3 regions of the Aeromonas sp. FDAARGOS 1409 genome follow, and region 1 is predicted to be linked to each of the others. Evidence: riboswitches for the same ligand, from Rfam matches in the RefSeq annotation. Region 1 holds a riboswitch; each other region holds the start of a gene.
The links. Region 1 has a riboswitch for cyclic di-GMP ahead of I6L39_RS10965 (glycosyl hydrolase family 18 protein). Riboswitches for the same ligand answer to the same signal wherever they lie in the genome.

Region 1 (6,854 bases):
GACCGAAGGCTCGGTGGTGTTCGACGACCACGTGCGCGGCCGCATCGAGTTCGCCAACACAGAGCTCGACGATCTGATCATCCGCCGTACCGACGGTGCGCCGACCTACAACTTCTGTGTTGTAGTCGATGACTGGGATATGGAGATCACCCACGTGGTGCGTGGTGAAGACCACATCAACAACACCCCGCGCCAGATCAACATCTACAAGGCGCTGAACGCGCCGGTACCGGAATTTGCCCACGTCTCCATGATCCTGGGTGACGACGGTGCCAAGCTCTCCAAGCGCCACGGTGCAGTCTCCGTGATGCAGTACCGCGACGATGGCTACCTGCCGGAAGCCCTGCTGAACTATCTGGTGCGTCTGGGCTGGTCCCACGGCGATCAGGAGATCTTCAGCCTGGACGAGATGATCAAGCTGTTCAGCCTGGATGCCATCTCCAAGTCTGCCTCTGCCTTCAACACCGACAAGCTGCTGTGGCTGAACAACCACTACATGCGCAGCCTGGATCCGACCTATGTTGCCAAGCATCTGGCCTGGCACATGGAAAACCAGAAGATCGACACCCGCAATGGCCCGGCCCTGGCCGACGTGGTCACCCTGCTGGCCGAGCGTTGCAACACCCTGGTGGAGGTGGCCGCCCAGAGCCGCTACCTGTTCGAAGAGTACGAGACCATCGACGAAGCTGCTGCCAAGAAGCACCTGCGTGGCGTCGCGGCCGAGCCGCTGGCTCTGGCCAAAACCAAGCTGGCTGCACTGGATAGCTGGACTACCGAAGCGCTGCACGAGCTGATTGAAGCGACCGCTGCCGAGCTGGGCCAAGGCATGGGCAAGGTCGGCATGCCGCTGCGCGTGGCCGTCACCGGCCAGGGTCAGTCCCCGGCGATCGACGCCGTGATGGCACTGGTGGGCAAGGAGCGAGTCCTCGCTCGTATCGATCGCGCGCTGGCTTATATCGAAGCGCGCATGGCCGCCGAGTAAGCTGCTGTGAATCACCAGAAGGGCCCCCTGACGGGGCCCTTCGCATTTTGGCCTCGAGCGGATTTGCGACGTAAAACAGGGAGATAGCGACGAGGTTGGCGGTAAAACCGGCTAACTGCCTGAATTTTGACTAAACGCTCCAACGAGCGAGAATTTTGGGTTGACAGCAAAGCGGGCGATGCCTATCATGCGCCTCCGTTGCCAGAGATAACTTTGGTAGCGCCGAGGTGAGTTGGGGTTATAGCTCAGCTGGGAGAGCGCTTGCATGGCATGCAAGAGGTCCGCGGTTCGATCCCGCGTAGCTCCACCAAATTCTCCTCGAACAATCTGGAATCCAAGGGGTTATAGCTCAGCTGGGAGAGCGCTTGCATGGCATGCAAGAGGTCCGCGGTTCGATCCCGCGTAGCTCCACCAGGTTCCTGATTGAAGATGAAGTACCCAGGGCAGTGCGGTGTGTATCACCCAGGCCGATCTTTGTGGGGTTATAGCTCAGCTGGGAGAGCGCTTGCATGGCATGCAAGAGGTCCGCGGTTCGATCCCGCGTAGCTCCACCATTATTTGCAGTAACGGACAACCGGCCGCCAGAACCCGTTGTCTAATGAAGAAAGAATTTGGGGTTATAGCTCAGCTGGGAGAGCGCTTGCATGGCATGCAAGAGGTCCGCGGTTCGATCCCGCGTAGCTCCACCATTATTTGCAGTAACGGACAATCGGCCGCCAGAACCCATTGTCTAATGAAGAAAGAATTTGGGGTTATAGCTCAGCTGGGAGAGCGCTTGCATGGCATGCAAGAGGTCCGCGGTTCGATCCCGCGTAGCTCCACCATATAGAAGGCCACCGCATTGCGGTGGCCTTTTTCTTTTCGCCTCCATCTTCCTTTCCTCTTCGTCGTAACAAAGCCCGCACTGCGGCGGGCTTTTGGTTCATGCCGGTTCGGCATCAGCCGTGACGACGACGCCAGGCCAGCGGCAGCAGCGCCAACAGCAGGACGCCCAAGGCGCCGCCACCGCCCTTGCTCGCTTCCCTGAGCCTGAGGTCGACGATGATGGGGTCGTGGTCGGAGGCGCTGAACGGGTTGTCCGACTTGATCATGTCACCGGTGAAGCCACGACCGTACTCGAACAGGTTGCTCTCGTAGGAGTTGATGTGCCAGTCGGCCACGGCCACCACCTTGTTCGCCAACGCCGGGTTGGCGAGGGCGTAGTCCAGGGTGCCGAGCTCGGCCTCGTAGCTGTAGGAGATGGCCTTCTCCTGGTTGAACCTGACGTTCAGGTCCACCAGACCATAGCCCTTGCCCACCTCCTGGCCGATGGGCTCATACGCCTGCTCGCCGAGGAAGGTGTGGGAGGCGGAGCGGATCTTGCGATCGCTGCTGGCCGGCGCATAGTCGGTCAGCACCCGGATGGGATCCTCCTTGGCATAGGAGTTGAAGTCCCCCACCAGCAGCACCTGGCCCGGCAGCTTGCTCACCGCCTCCCCCAGCACCTTGGCGGCGCTGACCCGAAACTCGGTGCACTTGCCCTGCAGATCCGCAGGCTCGCTCTTGCCATCCCCGTTCTCGTAGCAACCCGAACCCTTGGATTTCAAATGGTTGACCACCAGGGTCAGGGGATCCTTGCTACCCGTTACGGTGAAGCGCTGCACCAGGGAGTCACGCTGGCCGGCAGTCCTGGCGACGCCGCCCGTGGTGTAGCGCTGCTCGGGCAGCTGGATCACGCTGGCATCGCCGCTCGGGGTGAGCAGGGCGGGGCGGTAAATCATGGCCACCATGATGGCGTCGCCGCCAAAGAAGCGATCCTCCGTGAGCAGGGCCTTGGGCAGGGTGACGAAGGCGTAGTGCTTACTCACCTCCTTTTGCCGGGTGTTGAGGCTCTCCACCAGATCGTGGAGGGCGGCGTGCTCGTCGAAGCCGTTGTTCTCCATCTCCATCAGGCCGAGCAGGTCGGCGTCCATCTCGGTGATGGCGCTGACGATCTTGGCGCGCTGCAACTGGAACTCCTCCAGGCTCTTGGCGCCGCGGTTGCAGCCCTTGGCGCTGTCCGCGTCCGCCTGATCCGCGCAGAGCACGTTGAGGGCGCCCCCCACGCTGGAGTGGCTGGTGAAATAGTTGAGCACGTTGAAGCTGCCGATGCGCAGGTCGGTGCCATTGGCGCGGGCCGGTGCGCCCTGGCGGTCGTTCTCGTCGGTGCGCAGCAGATCCCCCGCCGTGATGCGCTGATCCTTGGGCACTATCAGGCGGTACTCGTCATGGCTGTAACCCACCAGGGCTTCCAGATTGACCGGGGCATCGCCGATGCGCAGGTAACCCTGCTCCGGCTCCCAGGCGGGCAACCAGGGCAGCTTGCCGTTGGCGGCCTTGAAGTCCGACTCGAGGAAGACGCGGTTGCCCGCATTGGCCTCGGCCAGCGCCACGGCCTCGGGGCTGCTCGCCACATGGAGCTGGGTCGGCTTCATCAGCGGGGCGCCGTGGGCGAGCACCAGGTTGTTGCGCCGGGCGGCATAGTCGTAGCTGAAGTTGCGGCTTACCTTGAGCGCGCTGCCCCCATCGAGGCGCACCCGCATCCCTTCGTGACGCTCCAGGGCCCGGGCCAGGGTTTCCCCCTCCAGCACCCGCAGTGCCGTGGCGGCGGGGGCGGGGGCGGCGCCCTGGGCCAGGGTTGTCAGGCGCGGTGTGCTGCCATCAAACAGGGGCTTGAGCTGGGTGTGACCATGATACTCCTCGACCTTGGCCTCCAGACAGACCAGGGCGCCCGGCTGGATGTCCGGGTACTTGCTGGCGAAGTTCTTGTCATTGAGGTAGACGAAGATGCCGTCCGACGTCTCGAGGTTGCCGTCCCCCTGCACATCCAGCAGGTAGAAGCCCTTGTTGAGACTCTCGCCAAGGGCGGAGACCACGGCCCTGACCGAGACGCTGCCGGGGCTTTCGAACTGATCGTCAGGGACGAGGGGGCTCTTGTCGCCGCTGCCCTGGATGGCGGGGATGGGGGTGAGGGCACTGTCGGCCGGGCAACTGAAGCCCGCGGCATGGAGAGACGGGGACGCGAGGGCGAGCCCCACTGCCAGCGACAGCAGGGTAGGTGTTCCTTTCATGGGGATTCCTTTTTTTATTTTTGCCAGTGTTTCCATAGCCTTGGCCTCTTGGCCAAGGGCGCGCATTGTCACATTTCTGGCTGCTCTGACCAGTGAGGGAGCGCACATTATAAGGAGACAAAGGAGCCCATCTGCCATTTTTTGACATGGCTAACAGTTTGATATTGATGAGTTATTTGTTATTTGTCCGGTGGGTGAAAAGTGTGAAGCCGCCGGCATTCACATATTTTCCTTCGAGAATAAAGATTGAGCCGTTGTCACTTGCTTCCTATACTCGGGCTGTTCCTCACGGAACCCAGGCAAAGGGCAAACCGGCAGCGATGTCGGGACGCAAAGCCTCCGATCTGACCCACGTGGGCCAGACAGCGGGGTTACCCAGGGTGACTTGAGGGTCTGTGGCCCGTCCATGGCCTGTTGTCGTTCCCTTGTTCCCTGTTGCGATTGCGCTTTTCCCGGTGTTGAAGCCAAGACAAAACAAGGATGACAACAATATGCAACAGATCTTGAGGCCCAGCAGGCTCGCCATGCTGGTCGCCCTTGCGGCCGTCCCTGCCTGGGCGCAGGCCGCCTATCCCGCCTATCAGGCCGGCACCGCCTACCAGGCTGGCGACATCGTCAGCAACGCAGGCGCCCTCTATGAATGCAAGGAATTCCCCTACTCCGGCTGGTGCGGCGCCTCGCCCTACCACTATGCCCCCGGGGTGGGCGTGGTCTGGGCAGATGCGTGGAGGCTCTATGGCGGCGAAGTGCCGCCACCGGCCCTGGTCGTCGCCATCGGCTCCCCTGCCGTGGGCAGCAGCGTCAGCGAAGGGGCAAGCGTCGCGCTGGCGGTCACCCTGAGCGGCCCGGTCACGGCGCTCGCCCGGGTGGAATACCTGGTCGACGGCACCCTGGTTGCCACGGCGAACGCCTCCCCCTGGAGTGCCAGCTGGTCTGCCGTCGGTGTGGGCAATCACGCCCTCAAGGCTCGGGCGCTGGACAAGGACGGCAAGGTGCTGAGCGAGGCGGACTCCAGCTTCAAGGTCGCCGCCGTGGTCGCGCCCGAGGCGCCCAGGGCGAGCATCGCGAGCCCCGCCGCCGGTGCCAGGGTGACTCTGGGCCGTGCCCTCACCGTGAGCGGCAATGTCACCGACGCCAACGACGACGTCGCCAGGGTCGAGCTGTTCGTGAATGGCCAGAAGGTGGGCGAGGACACCAGCGCTCCCTGGCAACTGAGCTGGACGCCCCAGAGCAAGGGGCTGGCCGGTCTCAAGCTGGTGGCGACCGACAAGACCAATCTCTCCGGGGAGTCGGCCCAGGTCGATGTGCAGGTGGAAGAGGCCGCGCTGCCCCCCACCGGCGGCAACCTCTCCTGCGACGTGCGCCAGATCTACCGCGCCGACGGCAGCGAGTGCATGGGGGATGACCACGGCCGCCGCGTCATCGGCTATTTCACCTCCTGGCGCACCGGCAAGAACGGCCTGCCCGCCTACCTGGTGAGCGACATCCCCTGGGACAAGATCACCCACATCAACTACGCCTTCGCGGCGGTGGATGAGCAGAGCCACACCATCAAGGTGGATGACGCCGCCACCAAGCTGACCTGGAACGGGGTGCCGGGCGCCGAGATGGATCCGGAGTTCGCCTATCAGGGTCACTTCAACCTGCTGTCCAAGTACAAGAAGCAGTACCCGGACGTGAAGACCCTCATCTCCGTCGGGGGCTGGGCCGATACCCGCGGCTTCTACGCCGCCACCACCAAGGGCGACTGCTCGGTCAACACCGCCGGCATCAACGCCTTTGCTGACTCGGCCGTAGGCTTCATCCGCCAGTACGGCTTCGATGGGGTGGATATCGACTACGAGTACCCCACCTCCATGAAGGATGCGGGCAACCCCAACGACTTCCCGCTCTCCAACCAGTGTCGCGGCAAGCTCTTTGCGAACTATGAAGTGCTGATGAAGACCCTGCGCAACAAGCTCGACAGCGCCGGGACCGAGGACGGTCGCAAGTACATGCTGACCATCGCCTCGCCGGCCTCGGCCTACCTGCTGCGCGGCATGGAAAACTTCCAGGTCACCCAGTACCTCGACTACGTCAACCTGATGACCTATGACTTCCACGGTGCCTGGAACCACTTCGTCGGCCACAACGCCGCCCTGTTCGACAACAAGGCGGATCCCGAGCTGGCCCAGTGGGGGGTCTACACCCAGGCCCAGTTTGGCGGCATCGGCTATCTCAACTCCGCCTGGGCGGCCCACTACTTTCGTGGCGCCCTGGCGGCGGGCAAGATCAACATAGGGGTGCCCTATTACACCCGCGGCTGGCAGGGGGTCACCGGTGGCACCCACGGCCTGGGTGGCAAGGCGGCGCTGCCGAGCCAGAGCGATTGCCAGCCGGGCACCGGTGGCAGCACCATCCCCTGCGGCAACGGGGCGGTGGGCATCGACAACATCTGGCACGACCTTGACAAGAACGGCAAGGAGATAGGCGGCGGCGCCGTGCCCATGTGGCACGCCAAGAACCTGGAGCACGCGGCCAGCCTCGGCATCACCACTCTGCCGAGCTACGGTCAGGCCTGGGGTCTGGATCCCAACAACCCGGCCCACGTGATGCAAGGCCAGTATGTGCGTTACTACGACGACAAGGCCCATGCGCCCTGGCTCTGGAACGAGCAGAAGAAGGTGTTCCTCTCCACCGAAGATGAAGAGTCCATGGGTCACAAGCTCGACTACATCGTCAAGCGCGGCCTGGGCGGCGTCATGTTCTGGGAGATGGCGGGGGACTATGACTTCGATGCCGCG
Region 2 (6,854 bases), 1.9 Mb from region 1:
CCCTGTCCCACTCGTGTACCAGCACGCCGTTGTCGACCCAGCTGAGCCGGATGTTGTAGGGAGCGTAGCGGCGGCCGATGTCGCGCTGGATCAGGGCACCGTCATCCCAGAGGTGGGTCTGGGTCTCTCCGGGGAAGGCGATGTAGCTGTAGGAAAGCCTCACCACCTTGGGCGCCGTGACGACGAGGCGCACCAGATCGACCGGTTCGCCGTTGGCCAGGATCGCCAGGTTGGTCTCCCCCTCCTGCAGCCCGCTCAGCACCAGCCTGTCCTCTTCCTCTCCCGGCTGGATCTGGAGCGTCGCCAGTGCCGGATCCGCGATGGCGTAGCTCAACACCCTGGCCTCGGCCCCCGGCAGTTTGCGGATGTGGAGCACCTCCTCGCCCCCCGCGCTGCTCAGCAGCTTCTCCTTGAGCGGGCGGCTCAAACCCGGGTCGAACGCGAGCCGGTTGGCGGGATCGGCCAGCACCTGGGCATAGGGATAGAGCGCCTGCTCCTGCACTCCCTCGGCACCGAGCCAGAACTGCCCCGCCTCGTTGCGCTTGAAGCCCTGCTGGCCGGTACCGGCCAGATAGCGCAGGGTGACGTGGTAATCCCGTCCCGCCAGCACCGGGATGGGGGCGCTGGGGGTGAAGGTGGTCCCGCTGCTGAAGGCCAGGGGCCCGTCATAGAGCGCCTCGCCGCTGTCGGGATCGGTGAGGCGCAGCGCAAACTGGCGGTTGCTGCCACCCCAGACCCCCTCCTTCACCTGGAAGGTCCGGATGGACAGCCGATCCCCCAGCAGCGGCAGGTTCGAACCCGGGATCCACAGGGTACGGCTCAGCTCGCCCCCCACCGCCATGAGGAGGCTATTGTTGATGACGGGCCCCTCGTCCCAGAGCGCCCCCAGGGCAAGCTGGTTGACGGGATGCTCCCGCTCCGGGTCATAGACGGTGACCAGCAGCGAGAAGGTGGTAGTGGTGCTCCCCCATCCCTTGAAGCCATCCACCGCGGGCAGGCCATCGTCCTTGACCTGATACTGGACCACATAGTTGCCAGGCACCTGGGTATTGACCCCGCTCTTCTGGCTGATGCGGGCACTGAGATCCCCATTCTCGGCGTCCCGGGCGATCAGCCGCGGGGCGAAGGTCGCCCCCAAGGGCAGCTGCTGGGCGAAATGGTTGACCAGCCCCTCCTGGCTGTAGATCTGGGGGGCGCTGTTGTCCTTGCGAAACGCGCCCGTCGTGCTGCTCTGCTGCGCCATCGCGAGCGGTGCCAGCAGCGCACAGCCGAGCAGGGGGGCGCCCGCCCGCAACAGGGGGTGTTGATTCTTCATGGGATATGTCCTTCATAGGGAATGAGTGCTCGGACACTCTGGTTGCAATGGCAGGGGCGGATGGCCCCTGCCGGTACAGCGTCGGCGGGAAGAATGGGGCCCAGGCCCCATTCCCGTTGCGATGGCAATCAGTTACAGCTGGCTGCCCCCTTGTCGACCCAGACCGCGGCCTTGCCGGGCTCGTCGCCCTTGGTCCAGTACTGGGCCTGCCACTTGCGGCCATTGTGGTTGGTGAAATCACCGCCGTTGTAGGCAACCCCTGCATCCCATCCAAGCTGTACCTGGCTTATCAGCTTCCACTGATCGGCGGTGCGGCTCGGCTCGTTGCCCTGGGTCCAGTACTTGGCCTGCCACACCAGCTGGTTGTGGCTCACCTTGTTATCGGTGTTGTAGACGGTGCTGGCGTTCCAGGCCGGATGGGTGGCCGCATCCGGATCGGTCGCGTTGCAGCCGCCTCCGGTGCTGGCCGGCTTGACGGTCAGGCGGGTGGTGGCACTGGCATCCAGCGCCCCGTCGGTGACCACCAGGGTCAGGTCATAGGCGGTGTCGCTGGTGACGCTCGGGCCCGTGACCACCAGGGTCGCGCTGTTCTGACCGGTGGCGGTGAGACCCGCTGGCAGGCTCCACTGATAGCTCAGGGTGTCACCGTTGGGATCGGAGGCACTGGCCTGGATGCTCACCTGCTTGCCGGACTCGACGGTTGCGGTGGCCGGAACCGTCACCACGGGGGCCAGGTTCGGCTGCGGTGCCTTGTTGGTCACCACCACCTGATCCTTGGCGGTCAGGCCCTGATCGTCGGTCACGGTCAGCTCGAACACCAGGTTGATGTCGGCGCTGACGGCGTCCAGCACCACGCGGGCCCTGGCCTGGGTGGCATCGAGCAGGGTCGCCTGGGGCCCGGAGACCTGCTTCCAGCCGTAGGTCAGCACGCCGTTTTCCGGATCGTGGGAGGCGCTGCCGTTGAGGGTCACCTCGGCCGGGCCCGTGGCGTTCAGATCGCTGCCGGCATTGGCCACCGGCGGCTTGTTGACCGGCGGCAGGCTACCCTCGCCGTGGCCCATCCCCTCGTGCATGGCGTTGAGGATGTCGCCGTTGTCCGCGTCTATCTCCCAGGCGAACAGACCGCCGAGCTGGTTCGCCAGCACGTACTGCCCCTTGGCCTTGACCGAGCGATCGTTGTCGAAGCTGATGAGATCCCCAGTGCCGGCCTTGAAGACATAGGGGGCCTCGGCCGCCTCGTCATAACCCTGCACCCAGCCTGCGCCCATGCGGTTGTTGACGATGTCGCGGTAATCCACCACGCCATTTTCCCAGGTACCGGTCACAGGTCCGGTGGCGGTGCCGGTGAAGGGGTTGCCGGCCTGGTAGCCGCTCACCCCGGTCCAGCCGCGGCCGTACATGGCGGCGCCGACCACTATCTTGCCCGGCGCCACCCCCTGACCCAGCAGCGCCTTGACGCCCTTGTCTGTGGTGTACTTGGTGGCCGGATCCCAGCTGGAGGCAAAGAGGTTGGTCTGGTGGGCCAGATTCTTCAGGTCGAAGGCGCCGCTGAAGTCGTAGCTCATCAGGAAGATGTGGTCCATGTACTGCTGGGCCGCCTGATAATCCACCTTGGCAATCTTGTCGCCGCCGGCGCTGATGGCCGAGGTGAGCTCATACTGGCGACCGGTCTCGGCTTCCAGCTCGTCGAGCATGGCGCGCAGCTCCTGCATCAGCACCACATAGGTGGCGCCATCGTTCGGGCCGCCCAGGTTGGGGTTGGCCCCCTGGCCGCCCGGGAACTCCCAGTCGATGTCCACGCCGTCGAAGAACTTCCAGGTCTGCAGGAACTCCTTGACCGAGGCGACGAAGGTGTCGCGCTTGGTCTTGTCACCCAGGAAGTAGAAGGGATCGGAGAGGGTCCATCCCCCGACGGAGGGCAGAATTTTGAGGTCCGGACGGGCCTGCTTGAGCGCCATCAGATTGCCGAAGTTGCCCTTGTAGGGCTCATCCCAGGCGCTGAGGTTGCCCTGGGACATCTGGATCGCCGCCCAGGGATCGTGGATGGAGACCTTGAAGTCTTCGCGACCGGCGCAGGAGCGCTGCAGGGCCTCGAAGCTGCCGGAGATCTCTTTCAGGCTGTCGTTGATGCCGTTGCCGCCGCAGATGGGGGTGAAGCCGTAGAGGATGTGGGTCAGGTTCTGGGCCGGGATCTTGTCCACGGTGAACTTGCGACCATAGACACCCCACTCCACGTAGTAGGCCCCCACCACCTTGCCGGACTTGTTGGCGTAGGGCTTGTTGTTCTCCTGGAGGGGCGCATTGAGCGGGGCCAGGTGACTGCCGTCCGTGTCGGCCACCACCAGCTCCTTCTTGTCGGAGAGGGTGCAGCCATCGGCGTTGCACAGGGCCACCTGCATCTGGTAGCGCCCCCCCTTGGTGACCTTGAAGTTGGCGGTGCCTGCGGCGGACGCCGGGCCCGACCACACCTCATTGCCGTCGAGCAGCACCTTGGCGGTCTGGCCCACGTCGCCGGACCAGAGGTTCCAGGTCACGCTGACCGGGGCACCGTCCTTGTGAACGGTCACCAGCTGGTTGTAGGCCGAGGCGGACTGATTGACTTCGACGATGGCAAACTTGGTGGGGCCCGAGCCTATGGTGGGTTTGCCCGGGGCGGCGGCGAAGGCGGGAGCGGCACAGAGGCCCCCGACCAGGAGCGCCAGCAGGGAATGTTTTGGACTGAACATCATTGAATTTCCTTATTTCGTTATTGGAATGAACAACGAAAAAGGCAACGCAACCTGACAGGTAACGCAGACAACATCGCCACCATGGCTTGGCCCATGGACGATACAACCTGTGGTGGCCCCGCTATCCTAGGTTCGCTGACCCTTAGACCGGAAGCTTTGCGTCCCGGGCTTTCGCCCGGTTTGCCTTTTTTGCACAACTTGGTTTGCGATGAAAATAATCGCCAAATGACTATAAAGGAGAGACGCCTTCGCGCCACCTGACAGAAGTGACATCAACAGGGACTCATTTGTCCGACATGGTGGGGAAAAGGCCGGCAACATGGCGATAAAAACCCCATTCATGGCGCCGAAACGGCCTTTAAAAAATCACCACCCAATGCGCGATAATGTGAATGCCGTCACTGTACCGGCAGCAAGAGGCTGTTCATCAGGGCCCGCAGCTTGAGGGGTTTGACCGGTTTGCTCACATAACCGAAGCCGTGTTCGCGGATCTGCGCCTGCAGCTCGCTCTTGCGATCCGCGCTGATGATGATGCCGCCTATCTCGTTGCCATATGCCAGCCGGATCATATGCAGCGCCTGCAACCCCGTCTTGCCGTCGTCCAGGTGATAGTCAGACAGCACCAGGGCGGGCAGGAAGCCGTCGCCGATGATCTCCTCTGCCTGGGCCAGGCTCTGGGCACAGCGCACCTCGCAGCCCCAGCGCCCCAGCAGGGACGCCATGGCGATGAGGATGTCCTCCTCGTTGTCGATGCAGAGGATCCTCACCCCCTCCAGCTGGCTGTCCCGCTGGGCGGGGGTCGTCACCTGGCTCGGCGTCACCGGCCGGGTCGCGAGGTTCAGGGTGATGGCAAAGACGGATCCCGCTCCGGGCCAGCTGCGCAGGGAGAGCTGGTGACCCAGGACCTGGGAGATGCCGCGGGCGATGGCGAGTCCGAGGCCGAGCCCCTGCTCCCTGGCGGTGCGGGAGTGGTCGAGGCGGGAGAACTCGTCGAAGATCGCCTCCTGCTTGCCCTCCGGGATGCCGGGGCCGTTGTCCCACACCTCGATGCGCACCTTGTCCCCCATGCGGCGACAGCCGAGCAGCACCCGGCCCCCCGGGTTGTAGCGAAACGCGTTGGTGAGGAAGTTCTGCAGCACCCGGCGCAGCAGGCGCACGTCGCTGTAGACGGCGAGGCTGCTCTCCACCACGGAGAACTGAATCCCCCCGGCCTGGGCAAGCACCCCGAACTCCGCCTTGAGGTTGCCCAGCACGTCGCTCAGGGCGAAGTCGAGCTTCTTGGCCTTGAACTTGCCCGCCTCGAGGCGCGAGATGTCCAGCAGATCCGTGATGAGATCCTCGGTCGCCCCCAGGGCGTCGTCGATGTGACGGGCGATGCGGGCCGGTTCGTCCTCCGGGGGCAGCATCTCCAGCAGGGAGGAGGTGAAGAGCTTGGCCGCGTTGAGAGGCTGGGTCAGGTCGTGGCTCACCGCCGCGAGGAAACGGCTCTTCGACTGGTTGGCCCGCTCCACCTGCTGGTTTACCAGCAGCAGTTGGCGGTTGAGCTCGGAGAGCTCGTGGGTACGCTCGGCCACCCGCGCCTCCAGGTGCTCGTTGGCCTCGCGCAGTACCCGCTCCGCCGCCCGGAACGGGGTGATGTCGGTGAAGGTCATGACGAAGCCCCCCGCCGGCATGGGGTTGCCCTGCATCTCGATCACCCGGCCGTCCGGGCGCTCCCGGGCCGAGATGTGGGGGCTGCCGCGCTTCATGAAGGCGACCCGACGCGCCACCTGGGCCTCCACGTCCCCCGCGCCGCACAGCCCCTGCCCGGCGTTGTAGCGGATGATCTCCTCGATGGGGCGCCCCACCTGGATGAGGCCGGGGGGATAGGAGAACAGCTCTATGTAGCGCCGGTTCCAGGCCACCAGCCTGAGCTCCCTGTCCACCACCGAGATCCCCTGCCCCATGTGCTCGATGGCCCCCTGCAGCAGGCCGCGGTTGAAGCGGAACACGTCCGAGGCCTCGTCCACTATGGTGGCGATCTCCTCGAGCTGCATGTTGCGCCCTTGCAGGGCCGAGGCCAGCACCAGACGGGCGGACGAGGTGCCGAACACCCCGGCCAACAGCCGCTCGGTGTGGGCGATGAGATCCGCGGAGGCCTGCATCTGGGGCGCCAGGGTGCCGCCGTGCTCGCCGGCGAAGCGGCCGAAGGCGCGCTTGACCCGGCTCGACCCGACGAAGCGGGCCGCCAGCATCTCCAGCTCCTTGACCGAGACCCGCGCCTGGTAGAGCGCCGTGGTGTCCCGGCTCGGCTTGCCGACGAAGTTCGCCGCCTGCAGCCGCTCGCTCACCGCCGCCCGGGAGAGCAGGGAGCCCGCCACATAGCCGACCAGGTTGAGCAAGAGGCTCAGGAAGAGGCACCAGGCCCCCAGGCTCAGCTCCCGGAACGCGGGCCAGTCGGGAGGCGCCAGCAGGGCCTCCAGGGGCGAGCCCGCCAGCAGGCCGCTCTCCGCCAGCAGGGTGAGGAACCAGAGGCTGACCCCCAGCGCCAGGCCGAGGTAGACCCCCTTGCGGTTGCCATGGCGCCAGTAGAGGCCGAGCAGCAGGGCCGGCGCGAACTGGGCCACGGCGCCGAACGACAGGTAGCCGATGCGCGACAGACTGGTGAGATCCCCGAGCCAGAGGTAGAGCGCCCAGGCCGCCAGCAGGATGAGCAGGATGGCGCCCCGGCGCACCTGCAGCAGCAGCCGCATCAGGCGCTCGTCCCGCCCCTGCTGCCAGACGCGGCGCAGCAGCACCGGCAGCACCAGATCGTTGCTCACCATGATGGC
Region 3 (6,854 bases), 270 kb from region 1:
ACAGCTGCGCCGGGCTCATCTGCTCGTTCTTGTGCACCTTGTAGTCGAAATAGTCCCGATAGCCCATGGCCCGGGCGAAGCGGTTGCGCAGGGCCACCACCTCGAGAAAGCCGTTGCCGACCACCCACTGCTCCAGGGTGTGGAACATGGCGAGCGCACTCTGGCGCACCGCCTCGTCGCTACTGGCGGCCAGCGCCGTGCTGGCGGCGGGCAGACTGCCGGGCACCTGGCGACCCTGCTCGTCCAGCAGCGTCAGCCTCAACCCCTTGCGACGGGCGAAGAGCTCCGCCTCGGCGGCCACCAGCTCGTCCATCAGGGCGGCAGCCTGAGGATCCTCGATGACGTTGCACTCGAAGAAGGCGATCCAGCCCCCCAGACCGCGCCTGAGCTCGGCCTCCTCGGCCTGGGCCAGCATTTCACGCAGTACCGGCAGGCGCGCCGGATCGGCGCAGAACGCCTTGTAGGCCTGCTCTGCGGCGGTAAAGCCGGCCTGATCGTCACTGGTGCCCATGTAGGTGGACCAGAACAGATCCTCCTTGCGCCTGTGCACCTGCAGGTAGTCGGCGTTGAGCCGGTTGAGATAATTCCTGGCAATGGAACTCATAACTTCCCTCTTGTTATGGGGCAGCCACGGGGGCGCCCACTCCTTTTTGGTGAGATGCCGACTCATTCACACTTCTTGCAAATAGAGCGGACAAATTGTGCGACGGGATGCGCGTCATCACGCTACCAAAAGCGGGGGTTGCTGTCTGCTGGCTATACTGGATGCCGGCACGCCCAATTGGCAACCAGCCATCACAACCCTTTGAAAGTTAAATGGATGTTAACAATAAAAACGATCAGGTCCGGCCGGCAGACCGGTCATAACCAGACCCGCATGGGAAAGTAAGGAAAAGACTATGTTCAAGCTCGGTGATATCGCCGTGAGTCGCAAGCTGATGCTGCTGCTCTCACTGGCACTGATCGGCTTCCTCGCACTGCTGTTCATCTCGGCCAGTGCCCTGCATCGCAATCTGATGAGCGAGCGGGAAGCCAGGCTGCAGGCGGTGCTGGATCTGGCCATGAGCCGGATCCAGACCCTGGCCGCCACCCTCCCCCCGGAGCAGGCGCAGGCGCAGGCCAAGGCCATGCTCGACAGCATGCGCTTTGACGGGGACAACTACCTGTTCGTGCTGGACGAGAACCGCCACGTGGTGGTGCATCCCGCCAAGCCGGAGCTGGTCGGCCAGCAGATGGGCGGGACGCCCGCCGAATCCCATTGGCAGCGCATGGTGGATCTGGGCAAGGGTGGCCGCAGCGGGCGCCTGGAGTACCAGTGGCTCTCCCCCTCCGGCGAGGCGGCCCAGAAGATGTCGCTGGTGGCCGGTTACCAGCCCTGGGGCTGGATCCTGGGCTCCGGCGTGCTGCTGCAGGACATCCAGGCCACCATCTGGTCCCAGTACCGGCTGATGGGCGGGGCCACCTTGCTGGTGATCCTGCTGATGGGGCTGCTGGGCCTGGCCATCAGCCGCTCCATCGTCACCCCGCTCACCGAGATCAACCGGGCCATGGCCCGGGTGGCCGCCGGGGATCTGGTTGTGAGCATCCCGGTGCACGGCAAGGATGAACTGGGGGCCGTCGCCAGCGCGACCAACCAGGGGCTGGATGCCATTCGTCACGCCCTGCTGGAGGCGAGCCAGGGCGCCCGCAACGTGGCGGATGCCGCCCTGCGCATCGCCGCCTCCGCCGAGCAGACCAACCAGGCGGTCAACAGCCAGCGGGATCAGCTGGCCCAGCTCGCCACCGCCATGAACGAGATGAGCACCACCATCTCCGACGTGGCAGGCCACGCCGAGAACACGGCACGGGACACCCAGGACGCCACCAGCGAGGCCGGGCTCGGCAACCAGGATGTCCATGCCAGCGTGCACGGCATCCAGGCGCTGGCCACCGAGGTGGAGCAGGCCACCCTGCAGGTCAACCAGCTCAAGGAGGGGGTGATGCAGATAGGCGAGGTGACGGCGGTCATCAGCGCCATCTCGGAGCAGACCAACCTGCTGGCCCTCAACGCCGCCATCGAGGCGGCCCGGGCCGGCGAACAGGGACGCGGCTTCGCCGTGGTGGCCGACGAGGTACGCCAGCTGGCGAGTCGGACCCGTCACTCCACCGAGGAGATCCAGAGCACCATCACCCAGTTGCAGCAAAGGGCGGTCACCGCCGCCAGCGCCATGGACGCCAGCCGGAAACTGGCGGAGAGCAGTGTCAACCAGTCCGAGAAGGCGGGTCAGGATCTCTCCCTCATCGTCAACCACATCCAGCACGTCAGCGACATGGCGACCCAGATCGCCACGGCGGCGGAGCAGCAGAGCATGGTGGCGGAGGACATGAACCGCAACGTCAGCGGCATCAACGACTCGGCGCTCGAGATGTCCCAGGCCGCCTCCCAGCTGGCCCGGGAAAGCGAACTGCTGGCCGGACTCTCCCGCAGTCTGGACGAGCGCCTGGCCCTGTTCAGACTGGGCAGCACAGCCCCGGATCTGGCGCCACGACCGATTCAGGGCTCCTCGTCCACACACAGGGTCACCCCTCAGCCACGCCACTGACGTGGCACCTCGTCGTCCCCTGTCAGCCTGGCTGACAGGGGACAGACCCTCATCAACCCCCTGAGAGCCCGCTACGGGCTGTCTCCCCCAAGCCCCGAAGAACAGCCCCCGGGAAGACGGCATCCCGGATTGCGGTGCTCCGATGAGACAGACCTGTCAATTTTTACACTTAATTTTTTAACAAAATATAGTCATGATGAGGGGTCGCCATTGGCGGCACATGACCCTTTTTGTAGTCATTTGGCAAACTGGTTGAAAGGCCAGGACGCAAAGCCTCCGGTCTAAAGACATGACGTCCAGGATAGCGGGGTTGCCACACTCAGGTGTGTCACGGGGTATTCCCCCTGCCAACTTGACTGCCCACATCACCGAACAGAGGAATGTATGGCAGCAACTATCAAACTCAATCACCTCGCGGCGGCGCTGGCGCTGCTGGCCAGTGGCGGCGTGCTCGCCCACGGCTACATCAGCCAGCCGGAGTCGCGCAACTATCTGTGCAAGACGGGTGGCAACAGCCAGTGCGGCGCCATCCAGTGGGAGCCACAGAGCCTGGAGGCGCCGTCAGGCTTCCCCAATGGCGGCCCCGCCGACGGCCAGATCGCCTCGGCCGGCCACTCGCAATTTGGTGAGCTCAACGCCCAGACCAGCGACCGCTGGACCAAGCGCCAGGTGCAGGCCGGTCCCTTCACCATCGGCTGGACCTTCACCGCCAACCACGTCACCCGCAACTGGCGCTACTACCTCACCAAGCAGGAGTGGAACCCGAATCAGCCGCTGACCCGGGACTCCTTCGATCTCAATCCATTCTGCGTCATCGACGGGGGCATGGTGCAGCCGCCCAAGCAGGTCACCCATCAATGCACCCTGCCGGCGCGCACCGGCTACCAGGTCATCCTCGGTGTCTGGGAGGTGGGCGATACCGCCAACAGCTTCTACAACCTCATCGACGCCCAGTTCGATGGCGGTACCCAGCCGCCGCTGACCTGGAGCCAGGGCGGGACCATCTACCCCTCCACCGATCTGGCGGTCGGCGACAAGGCCAGGACCCGGGTATTCGACGCCAACGGCGAGCGCACCGATCTGCAGACAGTGCTGACCATAGGCTCCGCCGAGCAGGGTCAGAAGAACAACTGGGCCCACGATCTGGCCGCCAGGATCAACGCCGAGCAGAGCCAGATCCGCGCCGGTCAGCAGGGCAGCGATGGCCAGTTCAACCCGGTCTACGGCCAGAACCCCGTCTATCTGAAGGCGGGCAGCAACCTGCAGCGGGTCGAGGTCCAGCTCGAGCAGCAGCAACCCCCGGTGAGCGACAGCATCAGCGTGAGCGGCCTGGAGAGCGAATACCTGCTCGACAACGGCAAGGTCACCCTGAATTTCACCGTCACGGCCGAGGGGGATCTCGCGGTCACCAACACCCTGTATGACCACGGCGGCGCCGCCAAGGGCCAGACCAGCGCCGACATCAAGGACAGCAGCCAGAGCTTCACCATGGAGGTCGGCGGCCTGAGCACGGGTCATCACCAGCTGGTGATCGAGGGCAAGCCGAAGGCGGGCGGCGCTCCCCTGCAGCAGACCCTGGATCTGATGTTCAAGGATCCGGCCAGCGGTGGCGACTACCAGTACCGCTTCCCGGAAGGCTTGTCCTCCTATCAGGCCGGCACCAAGGTGCTGCAGCCCAAGGACGGCAGGATCTATCAGTGCAAGCCCTACCCCTACAGCGGCTGGTGCACCATCTGGACCAGTACCGCGACCCAGTATGAGCCCGGCGTGGGCACCAACTGGCAGGATGCCTGGACCCTGGTGAACTGATCCCCCGCAAGCAGAAGAGGCCCGAGCGGCCTCTTTTTTGTGCCTGTCATCCTGGCTGCCGCGGCCTCGTGCCGCCGTGGCCCTCTCGGAAACATCCCATGACGAAAGACTACTATGACCCCCTGAGCCGCCTGCTGCACTGGCTGATGGCCGCCGTCATCCTCTACGCCACCCTGGCCGGCTACCTGATGCACCTGGTGATCGACAGCCACCCAAGGCTGTTTCAATTTCTGTCTGAGCTGAACATGTCGATGGCGACCCTGATCACCCCGCTCTTCCTGCTGCGCTGGGGCTGGCGGCACTGGCGGCCCCCCCTGCCCGAGGAGCGGACCCGGCACCACCCCGCCGCCCGGCTGGCTCACGCCCTGCTCTACAGCCTGATGTGTGTGGTGCTGCTGAGCGGCTTCCTGATGCTGGAGCAGGGCTACTCCCTGTTCTGGCTCTACCCGGTCGCCAACCCCATCGATGACCCCGACGTCAACGCCTTCTTCTTCGGCGTCCATCGCGTCGGCTGCCTGTCGCTGGCGGCGCTGGTCCTGCTGCACGTGGCGGCCGCCCTCTACCACCACAGGATCAAGGGGGATCGCACCCTGTATCGCATGCTGGGCCCCCAGAGCGGCCGCTAGCCTGTCTCTGGAACCGGGAAGAGGCGGATAAGCAAACAGGGAGCCAATGGCTCCCTGTTTTTTCGGACGCGGCAAAGCGCTCAGATCTGGTAGTCGACCAGCGGCTCGTTGCTCATGGCCCTGGCCTGGATCTCCGCCAGCGCCAGCTCGGGGTTGCAGAGCTGGATGAACTGCCAGGTGAAGTTGTGCTGGAACTGCCCCTGCTTGAGGCCGATCCAGGCGGTGTGCGGCGCGAACAGCCGGCTGCCGTCCAGCTGCACCAACCCCTTGTCCCGCTGGGGGTCGAACGCCATGTCCGCCAGTATGCCCACCCCCATCTCCAGCTCGACATAGGTCTTGATGACGTCGGAGTCCTGGGCGGTCAGCAGGATCTGCGGCACTATGCCCGCCTCGGCAAAGGCCTCGTCCACCCGTGCCCGACCGGTGAGGCCAGCCTGGTAGGTGACGATGGGCCAGTGGGCCAGGGCCGCCAGGGTCAGATCCCGCTCGGCGGTGAGGGGATGCTGCTCCGGCACCACTATGTTGTGGTGCCAGCGATAGTAGGGGAAGGCCACCACCCCTTCGCTCTTGTCGAGCTGCTCGCTGCTGATGCCGATGTCCACCTCGCCGGTCTGCACCAGCCGCACTATCTCCTCCGGGCTGCCCTGGCGCAGCTCCAGCTGCACCAGGGGGAACTGCTCGCGAAACGCCTTCACCACCCGGGGCAGGGCGTAACGCGCCTGGGTGTGGGTGGTCGCCACCAGCAGCCGGCCCGAGTCGCGGTTGGCGAAGGTACTCGCCAGTTTGCGGATGTTGTCGGCGTCCCCCAGGATGCGCTCGGCGATCACCAGCAGCTCCTTGCCCGGCTCCGTCATGCCGAGCAGCCGCTTGCCGTAGCGGATGAAGAGCGCCAGCCCCAGCTCCTCCTCCAGCTCGCGGATATGGCGGCTGACCCCGGACTGGGAGGTAAACAGGGCATTGGCCACCTCGGTCAGGTTGTAATCCCGCCGTGCCGCCTCCCGAATGATACGCAACTGCTGAAAGTTCACCTCATCGCCTCCTGCGCTGAGTGGCGGTGGCTCGGGCCACCGTCCTCTTGTTATGGATTGCCGGGATCATTGCACGGTTGCAAGCCTGAAGGGGGGCCGCGCCGGGCGGCGCGCCCTCAAATCTGGTAGTCGGGGTAGAGCTGTGCCTGCCTGGCCACCAGACGTACCCCCTGGCCGGGGGCGAAGGCCCGGGCGGCCTCCTTACTCAGCTCGGCCTCGTAATGGGCACCTCCCGTCTCCCCGTCACCACGCAGCTCCACCCGGATGCGCGGCCCCATGGGCAGCAGTCGGGTGATGGTGGCGCGAATGCCCCCCGGGGCGTCCGCCGGCAGTATCTCCAGCTCGTGGGGGCGCACATAGGCGATGGCCGCGCTCCCCTCCGCCAGGTGGGAGGGGATAGGGCCCCCCAGCTGCTGCTCGCCGATGCCGAGCCCCTGCCCGGCCACCCGGCCGCGGAACAGGTTCACGCTGCCGAGGAAGCTGTGCACGAAGGCGCTGGCGGGCTGGTCATAGACCTCGGCCGGGGTGCCTATCTGCTCCACCTTGCCGGCGTTCATCAGCACCACCCGATCCGCCACCTCCAGCGCCTCCTCCTGATCGTGGGTCACGAACAGGCTGGTGACGTGCAGCTCGTCATGCAGTTCGCGCAGCCAACGGCGCAGCTCCTTGCGCACCTGGGCGTCGAGGGCGCCGAAGGGCTCGTCCAGCAGCAGCACCTTGGGCTGCACCGCCAGGGCGCGGGCCAGGGCGACCCGCTGACGCTGGCCGCCGGAGAGCTGGGTAGGATAGCGTCCGGCCACGTGGCTGAG

Region 2: it holds a riboswitch for cyclic di-GMP, as region 1 does, so the genes downstream of both, I6L39_RS02080 (glycosyl hydrolase family 18 protein) here and I6L39_RS10965 (glycosyl hydrolase family 18 protein) in region 1, are expected to answer to the same signal.
Region 3: it holds a riboswitch for cyclic di-GMP, as region 1 does, so the genes downstream of both, gbpA (N-acetylglucosamine-binding protein GbpA) here and I6L39_RS10965 (glycosyl hydrolase family 18 protein) in region 1, are expected to answer to the same signal.

What each region holds. Positions count from the first base shown of each region.
Region 1 covers NZ_CP077395.1:2,294,537-2,301,390, forward strand. The annotation lists gene gltX (glutamate--tRNA ligase) at 1-982, shown strand, start outside; tRNA gene I6L39_RS10935 (tRNA-Ala) at 1,217-1,292, shown strand; tRNA gene I6L39_RS10940 (tRNA-Ala) at 1,321-1,396, shown strand; tRNA gene I6L39_RS10945 (tRNA-Ala) at 1,461-1,536, shown strand; tRNA gene I6L39_RS10950 (tRNA-Ala) at 1,596-1,671, shown strand; tRNA gene I6L39_RS10955 (tRNA-Ala) at 1,731-1,806, shown strand; gene I6L39_RS10960 (ExeM/NucH family extracellular endonuclease) at 1,921-4,071, opposite strand; cyclic di-GMP riboswitch class I at 4,367-4,450, shown strand; gene I6L39_RS10965 (glycosyl hydrolase family 18 protein) at 4,596-6,854, shown strand, end outside.
Region 2 covers NZ_CP077395.1:443,993-450,846, forward strand. The annotation lists gene I6L39_RS02075 (immunoglobulin-like domain-containing protein) at 1-1,315, opposite strand, end outside; gene I6L39_RS02080 (glycosyl hydrolase family 18 protein) at 1,444-4,041, opposite strand; cyclic di-GMP riboswitch class I at 4,153-4,239, opposite strand; gene I6L39_RS02085 (PAS domain-containing hybrid sensor histidine kinase/response regulator) at 4,443-6,854, opposite strand, start outside.
Region 3 covers NZ_CP077395.1:2,021,067-2,027,920, reverse strand. The annotation lists gene I6L39_RS09715 (M3 family metallopeptidase) at 1-604, opposite strand, end outside; gene I6L39_RS09710 (methyl-accepting chemotaxis protein) at 900-2,582, shown strand; cyclic di-GMP riboswitch class I at 2,815-2,900, shown strand; gene gbpA (N-acetylglucosamine-binding protein GbpA) at 2,967-4,391, shown strand; gene I6L39_RS09700 (cytochrome b) at 4,490-5,017, shown strand; gene cbl (HTH-type transcriptional regulator Cbl) at 5,098-6,045, opposite strand; gene I6L39_RS09690 (sulfate/molybdate ABC transporter ATP-binding protein) at 6,162-6,854, opposite strand, start outside.